One region of the Streptomyces sp. CA-181903 genome, then DNA from elsewhere that is predicted to be linked to it. Evidence: predicted binding sites of a transcription regulator. Region 1 holds the regulator's gene; the other holds the start of a gene.

Region 1 (8,680 bases):
CGGGAGGTCGCGGGCCAGGCGGTGGCCCTGGCCCGCCCACAGGTTGACGGCTTGGGGGTCGCCGGCCGCGGCGGCGGCCTTGCGGAGGCCGGCCGTCAGGTAGTGGACCTGGGGGTAGGCGGCGGGGGCGTAGGGGCCGTGCTCCCGGATGAACCGGTTCACCAGGCCGCGGGCCGGGCGCCCGGAGAAGGCGCGGGTCAGCTCGGTGCCGGTGAACAGCGGGTCGGTCAGCGCCCGTTTGTGCAGCTCGCTCGCGCCGGACTCGGGGCAGGCGAGGAACGCCGTGCCGAGCTGGGCGGCACAGGCGCCCGCGGCCAGCACGGACGCTATCTGGGCGCCGCGCATCAGCCCGCCCGCGGCGACCAGCGGCAGCGGGACAGCCTCCCGGACCTCGGTGAGCAGGGCGAGCAGCCCGGCGCCGGCCCCGGCGCCGTCCAGCCGGGGATCGTCGTGGTGGGTGCCCTGGTGGCCGCCCGCCTCGACGCCCTGGACGCAGAGCGCGGCGGCACCCGCCTCGTACGCGGCCCGGGCCTCGGCGACGGAGGTGACGGTCACCGCCGTGACCGTGCCGGCCGCGGCGAGCGCCGCGAGGCCCTCGGCGGACGGGCAGCCGAAGGTGAACGAGACGACCGGGACGGGGTCGTCGAGGAGGATGGCGAGCTTGGCCTCGTACCCGTCGTCGGTGGCCCGGTCCCAGTCGCCCAGGGGCACGTCGTACCAGGTGGCCTCGCCCGCGAGTTGCTCGGCGTAGACCTCGACGGCCGCGGGGTCCGCGGCGGGCGGCTGCGGCATGAACAGGTTCACGCCGAAGGGCCGGGACGTACGGGCGCGGAGCTGCTTGATCTCCTCGTACATCGCGGCCGGCGTCTTGTAGCCGGCGGCGAGGAAGCCGAGGCCGCCGGCCTCGGAGACGGCCGCGGCGAGCGGTGGGCAGGAGCCGCCGCCCGCCATCGGGGCCTGCACGATCGGGTGCCGGAACAGGCCGGTCAGCGCGGTGTCCCCAACGGGTGCCCCTACGGATTCCCCAACGGATTCATAGGCCATGACCACATCGTGTCACGCCGTCGGAACCGCGCCGAACGGAACCCGGGCCGCGCCGGAACGGAACCACGGACGCGCCGAACGGACCACGGGGCACGCCGGACGGACGGACCGCGCCGACGGATCGCGGGCCGCGCCGGACGGAGCCGGGGCCGCCCCGGACCGGATCCGGGCGCCCCCGGATCCGTCCGTTCCGCCGGTACCCGGCGAGCCGCTGCCCCGGCGCCGCCTCAGCGTCGTCTCAGCGCCGTTTCTGCACCGCCTCAGCGCCCGTTGAACGCGTCCTTCAGCCGCGAGAACAGCCCCTGCTGCCCCGGCTTGAACTCGCCCGTCGGCCGCTCCTCGCCACGGATCTTGGCGAGCTGCCGGAGCAGCTCCTCCTGCTGCGCGTCGAGCTTGCCGGGCGTCAGCACCTCGACGTGCACGATGAGATCGCCACGCCCGCCGCCGCGCAGGTGCGTGACGCCGCGCTGGTGCAGCGGGATGGCCTGGCCGGACTGGGTGCCGGGCCGGATGTCGATCTCCTCCATGCCGTCCAGCGTCTCCAGCGGCACCTTGGTGCCCAGCGCCGCCGCGGTCATCGGGATGGTGACCGTGCAGTGCAGGTCGTCGCCGCGCCGCTGGAAGACCGGGTGCGGCTTCTCGTGGATCTCGACGTAGAGGTCGCCGGCCGGGCCGCCGCCGGGGCCGACCTCGCCCTCGCCCGCGAGCTGGATGCGGGTGCCGTTGTCGACACCGGCGGGGATCTTGACCGTCAGCGTGCGGCGCGACCGGACGCGGCCGTCGCCGGCGCACTCCGGGCACGGGGTCGGCACGACCGTGCCGAAGCCCTGGCACTGCGGGCACGGGCGGGAGGTCATGACCTGGCCCAGGAACGAGCGGGTGACCTGCGAGACCTCACCGCGGCCGCGGCACATGTCACAGGTCTGCGCGGACGTGCCGGGGGCGGCGCCCTCGCCGCTGCACGTGGTGCAGACGACGGCCGTGTCGACCTGGATCTCCTTGGTCGTGCCGAACGTCGCCTCGTCCAGGTCGACTTCCAGCCGGATCATCGCGTCCTGGCCGCGGCGGGTGCGCGAGCGCGGGCCGCGCTGCGACGCCTGGCCGAAGAAGGCGTCCATGATGTCGGAGAAGTTGCCGAACCCGGCACCGAAGCCGCCGGCGCCACCGCCGCCGCCCGAGGACGAGAGCGGGTCGCCGCCGAGGTCGTAGACCTGCTTCTTCTGCGGGTCCGAGAGCACCTCGTAAGCGGCGTTGATCTCCTTGAACCGCTCCTGCGTCTTGGGGTCCGGATTGACGTCCGGGTGCAGCTCGCGGGCGAGGCGGCGGAATGCCTTCTTGATCTCGTCCTGCGAGGCATCGCGCCGTACGCCCAGGACCGCGTAGTAGTCCGTGGCCACTTACGACTCCGCCAGGATCTGTCCGACGTAACGTGCCACTGCGCGTACCGCTCCCATCGTTCCGGGGTAATCCATGCGGGTCGGTCCGACCACGCCGAGTTTGGCGACGGCTTCGTCGCCCGAACCGTAGCCGACGGCGACGACGGATGTGGAGTTCAGGCCCTCGTGGGCGTTCTCATGACCGATGCGGACGGTCATGCCCGAGTCCGTGGCCTCGCCGAGCAGCTTGAGGAGGACGACCTGCTCCTCCAACGCCTCCAGCACGGGCCGGATCGTCAGCGGGAAGTCATGACCGAAACGGGTGAGATTGGCGGTGCCGCCGATCATCAGCCGCTCCTCGGTCTCCTCGACCAGGGTCTCCAGGAGAACGGCCAGGACCGTCGAAACGGTTCCCCGATCGTCCTGCTCGAAGGAATCGGGGAGATCCTGCACCAACTGCGGCACGTCCGTGAACCGGCGGCCCACGACGCGGCTGTTGAGCCGCGCCCGCAGATCCGCGAGCGCCACCTCGCCGACCGGCGCCGGGCAGTCGACCATCCGCTGCTCAACCCGCCCGGTGTCCGTGATCAGCACCAGCATCACCCGCGCGGGAGCGAGCGGCAGCAGCTCCACGTGCCGGACGGTCGACCGGGTCAGCGACGGGTACTGCACGACCGCCACCTGCCGGGTGAGCTGCGCCAGCAGCCGCACCGTGCGGGCCACCACGTCGTCCAGGTCGACCGCGCCGTCCAGGAAGTTCTGGATCGCGCGCCGCTCCGCGGAGGACAGCGGCTTGACGCCCGCCAGCCGGTCGACGAAGAGGCGGTAGCCCTTGTCGGTCGGGATCCGGCCGGCGCTGGTGTGGGGCTGGGCGATGAAGCCCTCCTCCTCCAGCACCGCCATGTCGTTGCGCACCGTCGCCGGGGACACACCGAGGTGGTGACGCTCGGTGAGGGCCTTGGAGCCGACGGGCTCCTCGGTGCCCACGTAGTCCTGGACGATGGCACGCAGGACCTTGAGCCTGCGTTCGCTCAGCATCCGCGCACACCTCCAGTCCAGCGGGTCCAGCCGTCTCGCGGGGTTCTCCCCGGGTCCTACCCGGGTCTCCTGCCTGGCACTCAAAGGTCACGAGTGCCAAACCCCACACGTCAGTGTACGGCGGTCCACCACGGCCACGGCAAGGCAGTCGCGCTCCGTATCCGATCCGCGTCCGATCCGCGTGCGCCGCCGGACGGGTCACCGTACCGCGCGCGCGTTAGGTTCCCGGCATGGGAAACCACGGAGGAACGGACCAGGAGCAGCACAGGGGGGCGCGCTGGGAACGGCTCGCGCCGGGGGTGGCCCGGCGCAGGCTGCCGGGCTGGGACGCGACGACGGGGGCGGTCGCCGGGGCGTCGGGCGTCCTGGTCGTGGACACGGGCTCGACGCTCCGTGAGGGCGCGGAGATCGAGCGGGAGGTACGGGAGCTCTTCGGGCGGCCCGTGACGCACATCGCACTCACGCATGGTCACTTCGACCACGTCTTCGGCACCGCCGCGTTCGCGGACGCGGCGGTGTACGGGGCGGCGGGGCTCGCGGGCCGGCTCGTCCCCGCGGAGCTGCGCGAGGACGCGGTCCGGTACGGGATGGACGCGCGCGACGCCGCCGAGGCGGCGGCCCGGCTGGTGGCCCCGGCCCACGAGGTCGCCGACGAGTCGGAACTCGACCTGGGCGGCGGGCGCCGGGTCCGGCTCGTCTCGCTCGGAGCCGCCCACAGCGCCCATGACCTGGCCGTCCTGGTGCCGGGCGACGGCGGCGCCCCGGACGTCGTCTTCTGCGGCGACCTGGTCGAGGAGTCCGGCGAGCCGCAGGCCGGCCCCGACGCCACCCCGGCCGCCTGGCCGGCGGCGCTAGACCGGCTGCTCGCCCTCGGCGGGCCGGACGCGGTGTACGTGCCGGGGCACGGCGCGGCGGTCGACGCCCGGTTTGTCCGTGAGCAACGCAACGCGCTGGCACGCCGCTTCGGCGTGTCGTAGGCCGGAAGGGCGGGTTTTTCCTATCGTCTGCGCGTGCGCAGCAGACAGTACGACCCCGACCTGACGCCTCCCTGGAAGCGGAGCGTCCCCGTCCCGGAGGTGCCGGCCGAGCCGGACCTGGTGGTGGAGGAGGTCACAACCGGCTTCTGCGGGGCGGTCGTCCGCTGCGAGAAGACCGCGCAGGGGCCGACCGTGACCCTGGAGGACCGCTTCGGCAAGCACCGCGTCTTCCCGCTGGAACCGCGCGGCTTCCTGCTGGAGGGCCGCGTCGTCACCCTCGTCCGGCCCTCCGCGGCGCCGCGCACACCGTCCGGCCCGGCCCGTACCGCCTCCGGCTCCCTCGCCGTCCCCGGTGCCCGGGCGCGCGTGGCACGGGCCGGGCGGATCTACGTCGAGGGCCGGCACGACGCGGAGCTCGTGGAACGGGTCTGGGGCGACGACCTGCGCATCGAGGGCGTCGTCGTCGAGTACCTGGAGGGCGTCGACGATCTCCCGTCCATCGTCCGCGACTTCGCCCCTGGCCCGGACGCCCGGCTGGGCGTCCTGGTGGACCACTTGGTCCCGGGCTCGAAGGAGTCGCGTATCGCGTCGGAGGTCACGGGCGAGCACGTGCTCGTCGTCGGGCATCCGTACGTGGACGTGTGGGAGGCGGTGAAGCCGTCGTCCGTGGGGATCGCCGGGTGGCCGCGGGTGCCGCGGGGGCAGGACTGGAAGACGGGGGTCTGCCGGGCGCTGGGCTGGCCGGTGAACACGGGGCCGCGTGGCAGCGGATCCTGGCGGGGGTGCGGTCGTACAAGGACCTGGAGCCGGAGCTTCTGGGGCGGGTGGAGGAGCTGATCGACTTTGTGACGTGCCCCTAACCCGCCCTTTCACCGTTTCTCGCGGGGGCTGCGCCCCGCACCCGCGAAGCGCGCTGCGCGCTCCCCCAGAGGGGGTGCCCCCAGTCCTCAATCGCCGGACGGGCTGAAATCAGCCCGTCCGGCGTTTGGAAACGGTGAAAGGGCGGGGCCGGGGCTCAGTCCACCAGATCCCGCACCACCGCGTCGGCGAGCAGCCGTCCACGCAACGTCAACACAGCCCGCCCCGCCTCGTACGGCCCCGGCTGGAGCAGCCCGTCGGCGAGAGCCTTCTCCGCCGCCCGCGCGCCCGCGGGCTTCAGCAGGGACAGCGGACACCCGTCCACCAGCCGCAGCTCCAGCAGGATCCGCTCGACGCGCCGGTCCTCGTCGCTCAGGACCTCGCGCCCCGCCCCGGGCGACCGCCCCTCGGCCAGAGCCTGCGCGTAGGCGCCCGGGTGCTTGACGTTCCACCACCGCACCCCGCCGACGTGCGAGTGGGCGCCGGGCCCCGCGCCCCACCAGTCGGCGCCCCGCCAGTACAGCTCGTTGTGGCGGCAGCGGCCGGCGTCCGTGGTGGCCCAGTTGGAGACCTCGTACCAGGCGTAACCGGCGGCCGTAAGGCGGTCCTCGGCGATCAGGTAGCGGTCGGCGTGGACGTCGTCGTCGGTCATGGGGACCTCGCCGCGGCGGATGCGGCGGGCCAGCTGGGTGCCCTCCTCGACGATCAGGGCGTAGGCCGAGACGTGGTCCGGGCCGGCGGCGATGGCGGCGTCCAGCGAGGCACGCCAGTCGTCGTCGCTCTCGCCGGGGGTGCCGTAGATCAGGTCGAGGTTGACGTGGTCGAAGCCGGCGGCGCGGGCCTCGGCGACGCACGCTTCGGGGCGGCCGGGGGTGTGCGTGCGGTCGAGGATCCTGAGGACGTGCTGCCGGGCGCTCTGCATGCCGAAGGAGACCCGGTTGAAGCCGGCGGCCCGCAGTTCCTCCAGGTAGCGGGGGTCGACGGACTCCGGGTTGGCCTCGGTGGTGATCTCGGCGCCGGGGGCGAACCCGAACTCGTCGCGGACGGCGGCGAGCATCCGGCCCAGGTCGGCGGCGGGCAGCAGGGTGGGCGTGCCGCCGCCGACGAAGACCGTCTCGACCGGGCGCGGGTCGTCGCCGAGCACCTTGCGCGCCAGCCGGATCTCCTCGGCGACGGTGTCGGCGTAGTTGTCACGGGAGGCCAGGGCGCCGCCCGAGCCGCGCAGCTCGCTCGCGGTGTAGGTGTTGAAGTCGCAGTAGCCGCAGCGGGTGGCGCAGTAGGGGACGTGCAGGTAGAAGCCGAGGGGCCGCCGGCCCGCGTCGGCGAGGGCGTGCGGGGGCAGCGCCCCGTCGTCGGGCACGGGCTCGCCGTCGGGCAGTACGGAAGGCATGGGTCCATTGTCCGGCATGACCGCCGGAGGCCGGACCGTCCCCGAGCCGCCCGGCGCCGGGGCGCGGGCAGGCGCACCGGTCAGCGCTCGCGCGTCCCCTCGTACATCTCCTCGATCAGGTCCTTGTACTCCCGCTCCACGACGGGCCGCTTCAGCTTGAGGCTGGGCGTGAGCTCCCCGTGCTCCACGTCCAGGTCGCGCGGCAGCAGCCGGAACTTCTTGATCGTCTGCCAGCGCTGGAGGCCCTCGTTGAGCCGTCGCACGTACTCCCCGACCATCTCCTCGGTCTGCGGCGCGGCGACCACCTCGGCGTAGGTGCGGCCGCCGAGCCCGTGGTCGGCCGCCCACTTGAGGAGGGAGGTCTCGTCCAGGGCGATGAGGGCGGTGCAGTAGTTCCGGTCGGCGCCGTGGACCAGGATGTTGGAGACGAAGGGACAGATGCCCTTGAAGCGGCCCTCGACCTCGGCGGGGGCGACGTACTTGCCGCCCGACGTCTTGATCAGGTCCTTCTTGCGGTCGGTGATGCGCAGGAAGCCGTCGGGCGACAGTTCGCCGATGTCGCCGGTGTGGAACCAGCCGTCCGGTTCGAGGACTTCCGCCGTGCGGTCGGGCAGGCCGTGGTAGCCCTCCATGATCCCGGGGCCGCGCAGCAGGACCTCGCCGTCGTCCGCTATCCGCACCTCGGTGCCGGGGAGCGGCTTGCCGACGGTGCCGGTGCGGTACGCCTCGCCGGGGTTGACGAAGTTGGCGGCGCTGGTCTCGGTGAGGCCGTAGCCCTCCAGGATGTGGATGCCGGCGCCGGAGAAGAAGAGGCCGATGTCGGGGGCGAGGGCGGAGGCGCCGGAGATGCAGGCGCGCAGCCGGCCGCCGAACGCCTCTCTGATCTTGGCGTAGACGAGGACGTCGGCGGCCTTGTGGCGGGCGGCGAGGGCGAAGGGGACGGAACGGCTGCCGGTGCGGCGGTAGTTGTCCTGCGAGACTCTGGCGTACTCGCGGGACACCTCGGCGGCCCACTGGAAGATCTTGTACTTGGCCCCGCCGCCCTCCCGGGCCTTGGCGACGACGCCGTTGTAGACCTTCTCGAAGACGCGGGGCACGGCCGCCATGTAGGTCGGCCGGACGACCGGCAGGTTCTCGACGATCTTGTCCGCACGGCCGTCGACGGCGGTGACGTGGCCGATGCCGATGTGGCCGGCCGTGAGCACCTTGCCGAAGACGTGGGCCAGCGGGAGCCAGAGGTACTGGACGTCGTCGGGCCGGACCAGGCCGGTGGCCTCGATGGCGCGGGCCATGTACGACCAGCTGTCCTGGCGGAGACGGACGCCCTTGGGGCGGCCGGTGGTACCGGAGGTGTAGATGAGGGTGGCGAGCTGCTCGGAGCGGATCTCGCCGACCCGGTCGCGGACCAGGTCCGGGGTCTCCTTCAGGCGGGCCGCGCCGCGTCGTTCCAGCTCGGCGAGGGAGAGCACCCAGCCGTCCGGGTCGCCCTCGGCGGGTACCGCGTCCGCTTCGTCGATCACCACGACGTGCGCCAGGCCGGGGAGGGCGCCGCGCTGCTCGCGGGCCTTGGCGAGCTGGGCGGCGTTCTCCGCGATGAGCACCTTGCTCTCGGAGTCGGCGAGCATGAACGCCGACTCCTCGGCGTTGGTGCTGGGGTAGAGGGGGTGGTGGCGGCGCCGGAGCAGAGGATGCCCAGGTCGGCGAGGATCCACTCGACGCGGGTGTCGGAGGCGAGGGCGACGCGCTCCTCGGCGGCGACGCCGAGTCCGATCAGCCCGGCGGAGATCGCGAACACCCGCTCGGCGGCCTGCTTCCAGGTGAGCGAGGCCCAGGCGGACGGGCCGCGGCCGGAGGGGGGCGGCACGGGATACCGGTACGCCTCGGCATCGGGGGTGGCGGCGACGCGTTCGAGGAAGAGCGTCGCCACGGAGGGCGGCCGGTTCTCGAGCAAAGTCCTGGTGTCGGTCACGGCATCCTCCGGGGCCCGCCTCGTTGCT
Region 2 (8,680 bases), 790 kb from region 1:
GCCCGGTGCTGCGCGACCCGGACCGCGCCCGGCGACATGCCCAGCATCTGCCCGGTCTCCTCCGCGGTCAGACCCACGGCGACCCGGAGCAGCACCAGCTCGCGCTGGTTCTCCGGGAGGTTGGCGAGCAGCTTCTTGGCCCACTCCGCGTCGCTGCTGAGCAGCGCCCGCTCCTCGGGACCGAGGGAGTCGTCGGGCTGCTCGGGCATCTCGTCGGAGGGGACGGCCGTGCTCCCGGGGTGGCGCATGGCCGCCCGCTGGAGGTCGGCGACCTTGTGCGCGGCGATGGCCACGACGAACGCCTCGAAGGGCCGGCCGGTGTCCCGGTAGCGGGGCAGCGCGCAGAGCACGGCGAGACAGACCTCCTGGGCGAGGTCGTCCACAAAGTGCCGGGCGTCGCCGGGCAGCCGCGACAGCCGGGTGCGGCAGTAGCGCAGCGCCAGCGGGTGCACCAGGGCGAGCAGGTCGTGGGTGGCGCGCCGGTCGCCCTCGACGGCCCGGGTGACGAGGGCGCCGATCTCGCCCGGCCCCGCCGCCGCTCCGGACGACGCCGTACCGGCGGGCGTTCCCGAGGGTGCGCCGGCGGCCGGGCCCGCGCCGGGGCCCGTCGGGGGTGCTGCGGCCGGACCCGTGGCGAGGAACGGCCCCGGGGTCTCGTCGTCGCGCATCGGTCCATGGTGCCTGGGTGTCCGACGATCCACGGCACCGCCTTCATAGTTGTGCGTCGAACCGTTACGCGTCGGTGTCCTCGCACTCACGTCTCGCGTCGCCCCCTTCCGGGTATACCCGCCCCGCGCCCACGACTCCGCCGATAGCTTGGGCCCGTGCCGTATGACGTCCGGCCGTACGACAACGGGCTGCGCCTGTCCGTCATGAGGTCTCTTCTGGCCGAGCGAGAAGAGCCGGCCTCTGGCGGGGAGGAGTCACACCTCAAGGATGCGGCATCCGTCGGGCTTTCGGCGCCGGGCGTCGGCGCCGCGGGGTCGCCGTGCGCGTCACCCGGCACCGCGCCGGTCCCGGAACGCCCGTCCGCGCGGTGTCCGTCCGGTCCTCTCGGCTACGGCCCCGCCGACACCGGCCGTCGTCGCCCGAGGTGTGACCACGCGCCGCGACCGCGCGGCGCCGCGTACCCGCTCCGCCGCTAGCGGACCAGGCCCCAGCGGAAGCCGAGCGCCACGGCGTGCGCCCGGTCGGAGGCGCCCAGCTTCTTGAACAGCCGCCGGGCGTGCGTCTTCACGGTGTCCTCGGAGAGGAAGAGCTCGCGGCCGATCTCGGCGTTCGACCGCCCGTGGCTCATGCCCTCCAGCACCTGGATCTCCCGGGCGGTGAGGGTGGGCGCCGCGCCCATCTCGGCCGAGCGCAGCCGGCGGGGGGCGAGCCGCCAGGTGGGGTCGGCGAGCGCCTGGGTCACCGTGGCCCGCAGCTCGGCGCGCGAGGCGTCCTTGTGCAGGTAGCCGCGGGCGCCGGCGGCGACCGCGAGCGCCACCCCGTCCAGGTCCTCGGCGACCGTGAGCATGATGATCCGGGCGCCCGGGTCGGCGGAGAGCAGCCGGCGCACCGTCTCGACGCCGCCCAGTCCGGGCATGCGTACGTCCATCAGAATGAGGTCCGAACGATCGGCGCCCCAGCGGCGGAGGACTTCCTCGCCGTTGGCCGCCGTCGTCACGCGCTCGACGCCGGGCACGGTCGCCACCGCACGCCGGAGCGCCTCTCGGGCAAGCGGGGAGTCGTCGCAGACGAGGACGGATGTCATGGCCGTCCTCCGCAGCTGATGCGCGTCACCTTGAGCCTCCAGGCTGGTACTGATCGTCACCTGCGCGATTGGCGAGACGCCTGCTGAGCAGACCACCGCGGACCATCTCGGACACCTGCCCGACCGCTGCATTCGCCAACCGCCTCCGCACTCTCAACGACGGTCACCCGAAAGAGTTACGGGCTTGGTCGGCCGTGTTCGGCACTCTACGTGAGGGCCCGGATACGGAGCAGGGCGCACGGGGGCGCTCGTCAGATCGTTCGAGTCGTGCCCCATTTGCCCGCTTGGAGCCGTTTTTCTTCACATTCGTGGACAACTGTGGCTAGATTCGCAATGAGTCATATTTTCATCTGCTCATAGGGATCCTGACGGGCCCGCCGGTTCCACCGCGGTCCCACCACCGTCGCATCGATGCGCTTCGATCCGTTTCGAGGGGACACGCAATGGCAGATTTCTCCCGGCTCCCCGGCCCCAACGCCGACCTGTGGGACTGGCAGCTGCTGGCCGCCTGCCGCGGCGTCGACAGCTCGCTGTTCTTCCACCCGGAGGGTGAGCGCGGCGCCGCCCGCAGCGCCCGCGAGGCCTCGGCGAAAGAGGTCTGCATGCGCTGCCCGGTGCGCGCGGAGTGCGCGGCGCACGCGCTGGCGGTCCGGGAACCCTACGGGGTGTGGGGCGGACTCACCGAGGACGAACGCGAGGAACTCATGGGCCGGGCGCGACAGCGGCCGGTGCCGGCGGGCGGCACGAGTCCGATGAGCGCGTGAGGCCGGCGGGGCGGCCGAACGGACACCCTCCGGAACCACCCGGCTCCCGGAGCCCCCAGGGGCACCGGCCGCCCCGTGGCGGAGGGTGAGGCATGCCCCCGTCCGGTCACGCAGCGTGTTCGGCCCGCGGAGCCCCGGGACCGCGCCCGCCGGCCCGCGCTCAGCGGCGCGCCGCCGCCGCCAGCCGGTCGAGCATCTCCGCGACGGCCGGCACCCGCGCCAGGTCGGGCAGCGTCAGGGCCACGATCTCCCGCTCCACGGCCGGCTCCACCGGCACCGTCCTGGCGCCCCGGTGGCGTACCGACTCCACCGCGAGCTCCGGCATCACGGCCACCCCGAGACCGGCGCCGACCAGACCGAAGACCGCCGGGTAGTCGTCGGTCGCGAAGTCGATCCGCGGGGTGAAGCCCGCGTTCTCGCAGATCTCCACCAGGTGCCGGCGGCAGCGCGGGCAGCCCGCGATCCACGGCTCGCCGGCGAACTCGTCGATGCCGATCCGCTCCGCGTCCGCCAGCGGGTGTCCCTCGGGGACCACGCCGACGAGCCGGTCGGTGAGCAGCGGCCGGACGACGAGGTCGTCCTTGCCCCAGCCCCCGTCGGCCTCCGCGTCCGCGCCGGCCGGAGAGCCCGGGCCGCGCGTCTCGGGGTAGCGGAAGGCCAGCGCGATCTCGCAGTCGCCGGCCCGCAGCATCTCCACCGAGCGCGGCGGCTCGGCCTCCTCCAGGGAGATCTGGATGCCGGGGCGGGCGGCGCGCATCCCGGCGAGGGCGGTGGGGACCAGCGTCGAGCTGCCGCTGGGGAAGGAGACGAGCCGCACCCGGCCGGCGCGCAGCCCGGCGATGGCGGCGATCTCCTCCTCGGCCGCGGTGAGCCCGGCGAGGATGCCGGCGGCGTGCCGGACGAGCGCCCGGCCCGCCTCGGTGAGGCGCGTCTCCCGGCCGGTGCGGACGAGCAGCGGAGTGCCCGCGGACTGCTCCAGGGCCTTCATCTGCTGGCTGACGGCCGGCTGGGTGCAGCCCAGCTCACGGGCGGCGGCGGAGAACGAACCGGTGGTGGCCACGGCGCGCAGCACGCGCAGGTGGCGGGCCTCGATCATAGAAAAAGCATAAGCGGCGCTTGGAGGAGACCGGAAATACCGTTTAGGGCCTTTGGGGCGGCCGGGAGGTGGACGGGTGCGGCGGCCGGGGCGGCCGTGGGCCGGCGCCCACCGCCTAACCTCGTCGGATGCGCATCCTCTCCGTCAACGTCGGCCGTCCCCGGACCGCCGCCGACCGCTCCCTGCCGGGCAGCGCCTTCGCGGCCGGCCTCGCCTCCGGCATCGACAAGCGGCCCGTGCCCGGACCGGTGGCGGTGGCCGCGCCCGGACCCAAGGGCGCGGCCGGCAGCGGGCTCGCCGGTGACGCGGTCGTCTCGTGGAAGCACCACGGCGGGAACGACCAGGCGGTGTACGCCTTCGCCCGGGAGGACCTCGACCGCTGGGAGCGGGAGTTGGGCCGGACGCTGCCGGACGGGTCGTTCGGCGAGAACCTCACCACGTCCGGGGTGGACGTGAGCGGCGCCCGGATCGGGGAGCGGTGGCGGGTCGGCGACCGGCTGCTGCTGGAGGTCACCTCGCCGCGTATCCCGTGCCGGACGTTCGCGGACTGGCTGGGCGAGCGGGGCTGGATGCGGCGGTTCACGGAGGAGGCCGCCCCGGGCGCGTACCTGCGGGTGCTCGAACCGGGGGAGGTCCGTGCGGGTGATCCCGTCACCGTCGTCCACCGCCCCGGTCACGAGGTCAGCGTCGCCTTCGCCTTCCGCGCCCGGACGACCGAACGGGCGCTGCTGCCCCGCGTTCTGGCGGCCGGCGACGGGTTGCACCCCGACCTGCGGGCGAAGGCCGAGCGGTACGTGGCGTCGCCACCGGCCGCCGAGGAGGTACCGGCCTGACGGAGGGCAAGCCGCCACGCGGTGTCGCCGGGCACTAACGTTCCCGTATGACGACTGCACTGATCACGGGAGCGACGGCCGGCATCGGCGCGGCCTTCGCGCGACGGCTGGCCGCCGAGGGTCACCACCTGGTGCTGGTGGCCCGCGACGAGAAGCGGCTGGGCGAGCAGGCGACCGAACTCCACGACCGGCACCGGGTGGAGGTGGAGGTGCTGCGGGCCGACCTCTCGACGGAGGACGGCATCGCCGCCGTCGAGGAACGGCTCTCGGACCGCAAGCAGCCCGTCGATCTGCTGGTCAACAACGCCGGGTTCGGCAACAAGGGCCGCTTCCTGGAGGTCACCGTCCAGGACGAGCTCACCATGCTCAAGGTGCACTGCGAGGCGGTGCTGCGGCTGACCATGGCGGCCACGCGCGGGATGCGGGAGCGGCGGCGCGGCGGGGTGATCAACGTGGCGTCCGTCGCCGCGTTCGTGCCGCGCGGGACGTACGGGGCGAGCAAGGCGTGGGTGGTGCAGTTCACCCAGGGCGCGGCGCGGGACCTGGCGGGCAGCGGGGTGCGGCTGATGGCGCTGTGCCCGGGCTTCGTCCGGACGGAGTTCCACGCGCGGGCCGGGATGGGGACGGACAACATCCCGGGCTGGATGTGGCTGGACGCCGACCGGCTGGTGGACGCGGCGCTGAAGGACCTGGCGCGCGGGAAGTCCCTGTCGGTGCCCGACCCGCGGTACAAGGCGCTGACGGGTCTGTCGAAGCTGATGCCGCGCGGGGCGGTCGCCCGGGTGTCGTCCTCGACGGGCCGCAGGTACGGGCCCAACTGACGCGCCGCGGGCCTGACATGCCGGAGGCCCGGCACCCCCGCGGGCGGGGGTGCCGGGCCTCGGCGGTGCTGCCGGTGCCTCGGCGGTGCTGCCGGTGCCTCGGTGGGCGTGGCCTCAGTGGGAGTGGCCGTGACCGTGGCCGTGACCGGCCTCGGGCTCCTCTTCCTTCTTCTCGACGACCAGGGTCTCGGTCGTGAGCAGCAGGGAGGCGATGGAGGCGGCGTTCTCCAGGGCGGAGCGGGTGACCTTCACCGGGTCGATGACGCCGGCGGCGACCAGGTCGCCGTACTCGCCGGTCGCGGCGTTGAAGCCCTGGCCCTTGTCGAGCTCGGCGACCTTGGAGGTGATGACGTAGCCCTCCAGGCCGGCGTTCTCGGCGATCCAGCGCAGCGGCTCGACGGCGGCGCGGCGGACGACCGCGACACCGGTGGCCTCGTCGCCGGTCTTGCCCAGGTTGTCGTCCAGCACCTTGACGGCGTGGACCAGGGCGGAGCCACCACCGGAGACGATGCCCTCCTCGACCGCGGCGCGGGTCGCGGAGATGGCGTCCTCCAGACGGTGCTTCTTCTCCTTGAGCTCGACCTCGGTGGCCGCGCCGACGCGGATGACGCACACGCCGCCGGCGAGCTTGGCGAGGCGCTCCTGGAGCTTCTCGCGGTCCCAGTCCGAGTCGGTGGTCTCGATCTCGGCCTTGATCTGGGCCACGCGGCCGGCGACCTCGTCCGAGTTGCCGCCGCCGTCGACGATGGTGGTGTCGTCCTTGGTGATGGTCACGCGGCGGGCGGAGCCGAGCACGTCCAGGCCGACCTGGTCGAGCTTGAGGCCGACCTCCTCGGCGACGACGGTGGCACCGGTGAGGGTGGCCATGTCGCCCAGCATCGCCTTGCGGCGGTCGCCGAAGCCGGGGGCCTTGACGGCGACGGCGTTGAACGTGCCGCGGATCTTGTTGACGACGAGGGTGGAGAGGGCCTCGCCCTCGACGTCCTCGGCGATGATCAGCAGCGGCTTGGAGCCACCGGCCTGGATGACCTTCTCCAGCAGCGGGAGCAGGTCGGCGATGGCGGAGATCTTGCCCTGGTGGATCAGGATGTACGGGTCGTCGAGGACGGCCTCCATACGCTCCTGGTCGGTGACCATGTAGGGCGAGAGGTAGCCCTTGTCGAAGGCCATGCCCTCGGTGAAGTCGAGCTCCAGGCCGAAGGTGTTGGACTCCTCGACGGTGATGACGCCGTCCTTGCCGACCTTGTCCATCGCCTCGGCGATGAGCTCGCCGACCTGCTTGTCCTGGGCGGACAGCGCGGCCACGGCGGCGATGTCGGACTTGGAGTCGATCGGACGCGAGGTCGCGAGCAGCTCGTCGGAGACGGCCTTGACCGCGGCGTCGATGCCCTTCTTCAGGGCGGCCGGGGAGGCGCCGGCGGCGACGTTGCGCAGACCCTCGCGGACCAGCGCCTGGGCCAGCACGGTCGCGGTGGTGGTGCCGTCACCCGCGATGTCGTTGGTCTTGGTCGCCACCTCCTTGACGAGCTGGGCGCCCAGGTTCTCGTACGCGTCCTCCAGCTCGACCTCGCGCGCGATGGTGACGCCGTCGTTGGTGATGGTGGGGGCGCCGAACTTCTTGTCGATGACGACGTTGCGGCCCTTGGGGCCGATCGTCACCTTGACCGTGTCGGCAAGCTTGTTGACGCCGCGCTCGAGGGCGCGACGGGCGTCCTCGTCGAACTTCAGGGTCTTCGCCATGGGTTACGTATCCTTCGCCGTGTCTCTCAAACGAACTGCGCCCCCGGCGCCCGGTTGTTGGACGCGGGTACCAGGGGCACAGAACAAAAGCCTCGAGAATTCGAAAGCTTCGGGGTGAACTACTTCTCGATGATCGCGAGCACGTCGCGGGCCGAGAGGACGAGGTACTCGTCGCCGTTGTACTTCACCTCGGTGCCGCCGTACTTGCTGTAGAGCACGACGTCGCCGACCTTGACGTCGAGCGGCAGGCGCTCGCCGTTCTCGAATCGGCCCGGGCCCACGGCGAGGACGGCGCCCTCCTGGGGCTTCTCCTTCGCGGTGTCCGGGATGACCAGGCCAGAGGCCGTGGTCTGCTCGGCGTCCAGCGGCTGGACCACAATGCGGTCCTCAAGCGGCTTGATGGCAACCTTGGAGCTGGCGGTCGTCACGATCCGACCTCCCCCTTCGGAGATCTCACGGGGTCAATTGTCTGAGGTGGCGACCAGGTGGATCCGTCGTCGCGGGTGCCGGACCTGCCCGTCGCTGTGTTTGGCACTCGCCGGTGGAGAGTGCCAACGGAGCCGAGACTATGACGCGCTTAGCACTCGGTCAAGCGGAGTGCCAATTTGCGGGCGCGCGCCGGGGGCTTCCGGGCGCGTCGCGCGCCCCTTGGGGCGGGTGTCGGACCGCTGTCAGACGTAGTCCTCCAGCCGCGCCACGGTGAACCCCTGCCGCTGGACGCTGCGCACCATGTTGGCGACCATCCGCGTCATGGTCGTGCCCTTGAGCTCGGCGGGACCGCGGAAATGCGCGAGCACGATGTCGCCGGGACGAAGCTTCCCCGCTTCGGCGTACCTCATGTCATTGATCTGCATGGTGGCCTCCCACAGCACGACGGCCTTGATCCCGCAGGAGCCGGCCGCCGCCAGGGTGGCGTCGTTGTAGTTGCCGTACGGCGGACGGAACAGCTCCGGCCGCTTGCCGAACCGCTTCTTCAGCGTCTCCTGCTGCCCGCAGATCTCCCGCTTCTGCGCCTCGGGGGAGAGGGTGCGCAGGTTGGGGTGGGTGAGCGTGTGGTTGTGCACGCCGTTGCCCAGGGCGCGCAGCTCGTCGAAGTAGCCGTAGCCGCGCCCGGCGCGCGCCGCGCTGTCCGTCAGGAACATGCTGAACGGCAGCTTGAGGTCCTTGGCCATGCGCAGGAACGCCGGGTCCTTCTCGGCGCCGTCGTCGAAGGTCAGGAAGACGACCTTGTCCTTGGTCGGCACCCGCCGGACGATCTGCGGCGTTCCGCCCTTGTGCTGCTCGGTGAGCCGGGTGGCGGGCGGGGCCGGAGGCGGGGCGAGCGGCTTGTCGAGCCCCCAGCGGCGGTACGCGGCGGGGTCGGGGGCGGGGGGCTCCGCTTCTCCTTGGGCTGCTCCGCGGCCTTCGCGGTGCCGGTGGCCGTCCCGCCGCTCCCGTCCTTCCTGCCGTCCGACCCGGAGGAGCACCCGGAGAGCAGCAGGGCGGCGGCGCAGAGCGGGACGAGGGAGAGGCGGGCGGAGCTGCGGAGGCGGCTGCGTATGCGGCGTATTCGGCTGCGGTTTCGGCTGCTGTTTCGGCCGGTTCCAGGCGGAGTCACAAGAACGATTCTTGTTCATTCATTCGAGTGATCGCACTGCGGAGGGGGCGGGGTGAGTGGTGCACGAGAATGGAAC

What was found. The regulator HrcA, encoded in region 1, represses chaperone genes, less so after heat shock. The targets are predictions, from matches to a motif close to TTNGCACTCNGNNNNNCNGAGTGCNAA.
Region 2: a site for HrcA is predicted at 7,585-7,611, ahead of groES (co-chaperone GroES). Genes of this name have one in related genera too.

The regions. Positions count from the first base shown of each region.
Region 1 is NZ_JBNJLY010000001.1:2,522,280-2,530,959, forward strand. It holds gene ACQEVS_RS11310 (nitronate monooxygenase) at 1-951, opposite strand, end outside; gene dnaJ (molecular chaperone DnaJ) at 1,305-2,441, opposite strand; gene hrcA (heat-inducible transcriptional repressor HrcA) at 2,442-3,458, opposite strand; gene ACQEVS_RS11325 (MBL fold metallo-hydrolase) at 3,689-4,435, shown strand; partial or broken gene ACQEVS_RS11330 (DUF3097 domain-containing protein) at 4,559-5,295, shown strand; gene hemW (radical SAM family heme chaperone HemW) at 5,451-6,683, opposite strand; gene ACQEVS_RS11340 (hypothetical protein) at 6,764-7,315, opposite strand; partial or broken gene ACQEVS_RS11345 (AMP-dependent synthetase/ligase) at 7,361-8,652, opposite strand.
Region 2 is NZ_JBNJLY010000001.1:3,308,560-3,317,239, forward strand. It holds gene ACQEVS_RS14620 (sigma-70 family RNA polymerase sigma factor) at 1-668, opposite strand, end outside; gene ACQEVS_RS14625 (response regulator transcription factor) at 1,142-1,753, opposite strand; gene ACQEVS_RS14630 (WhiB family transcriptional regulator) at 2,197-2,517, shown strand; gene ACQEVS_RS14635 (LysR family transcriptional regulator) at 2,678-3,613, opposite strand; gene ACQEVS_RS14640 (MOSC domain-containing protein) at 3,742-4,446, shown strand; gene ACQEVS_RS14645 (SDR family NAD(P)-dependent oxidoreductase) at 4,494-5,267, shown strand; gene groL (chaperonin GroEL) at 5,382-7,007, opposite strand; gene groES (co-chaperone GroES) at 7,127-7,435, opposite strand; gene ACQEVS_RS14660 (polysaccharide deacetylase family protein) at 7,679-8,473, opposite strand.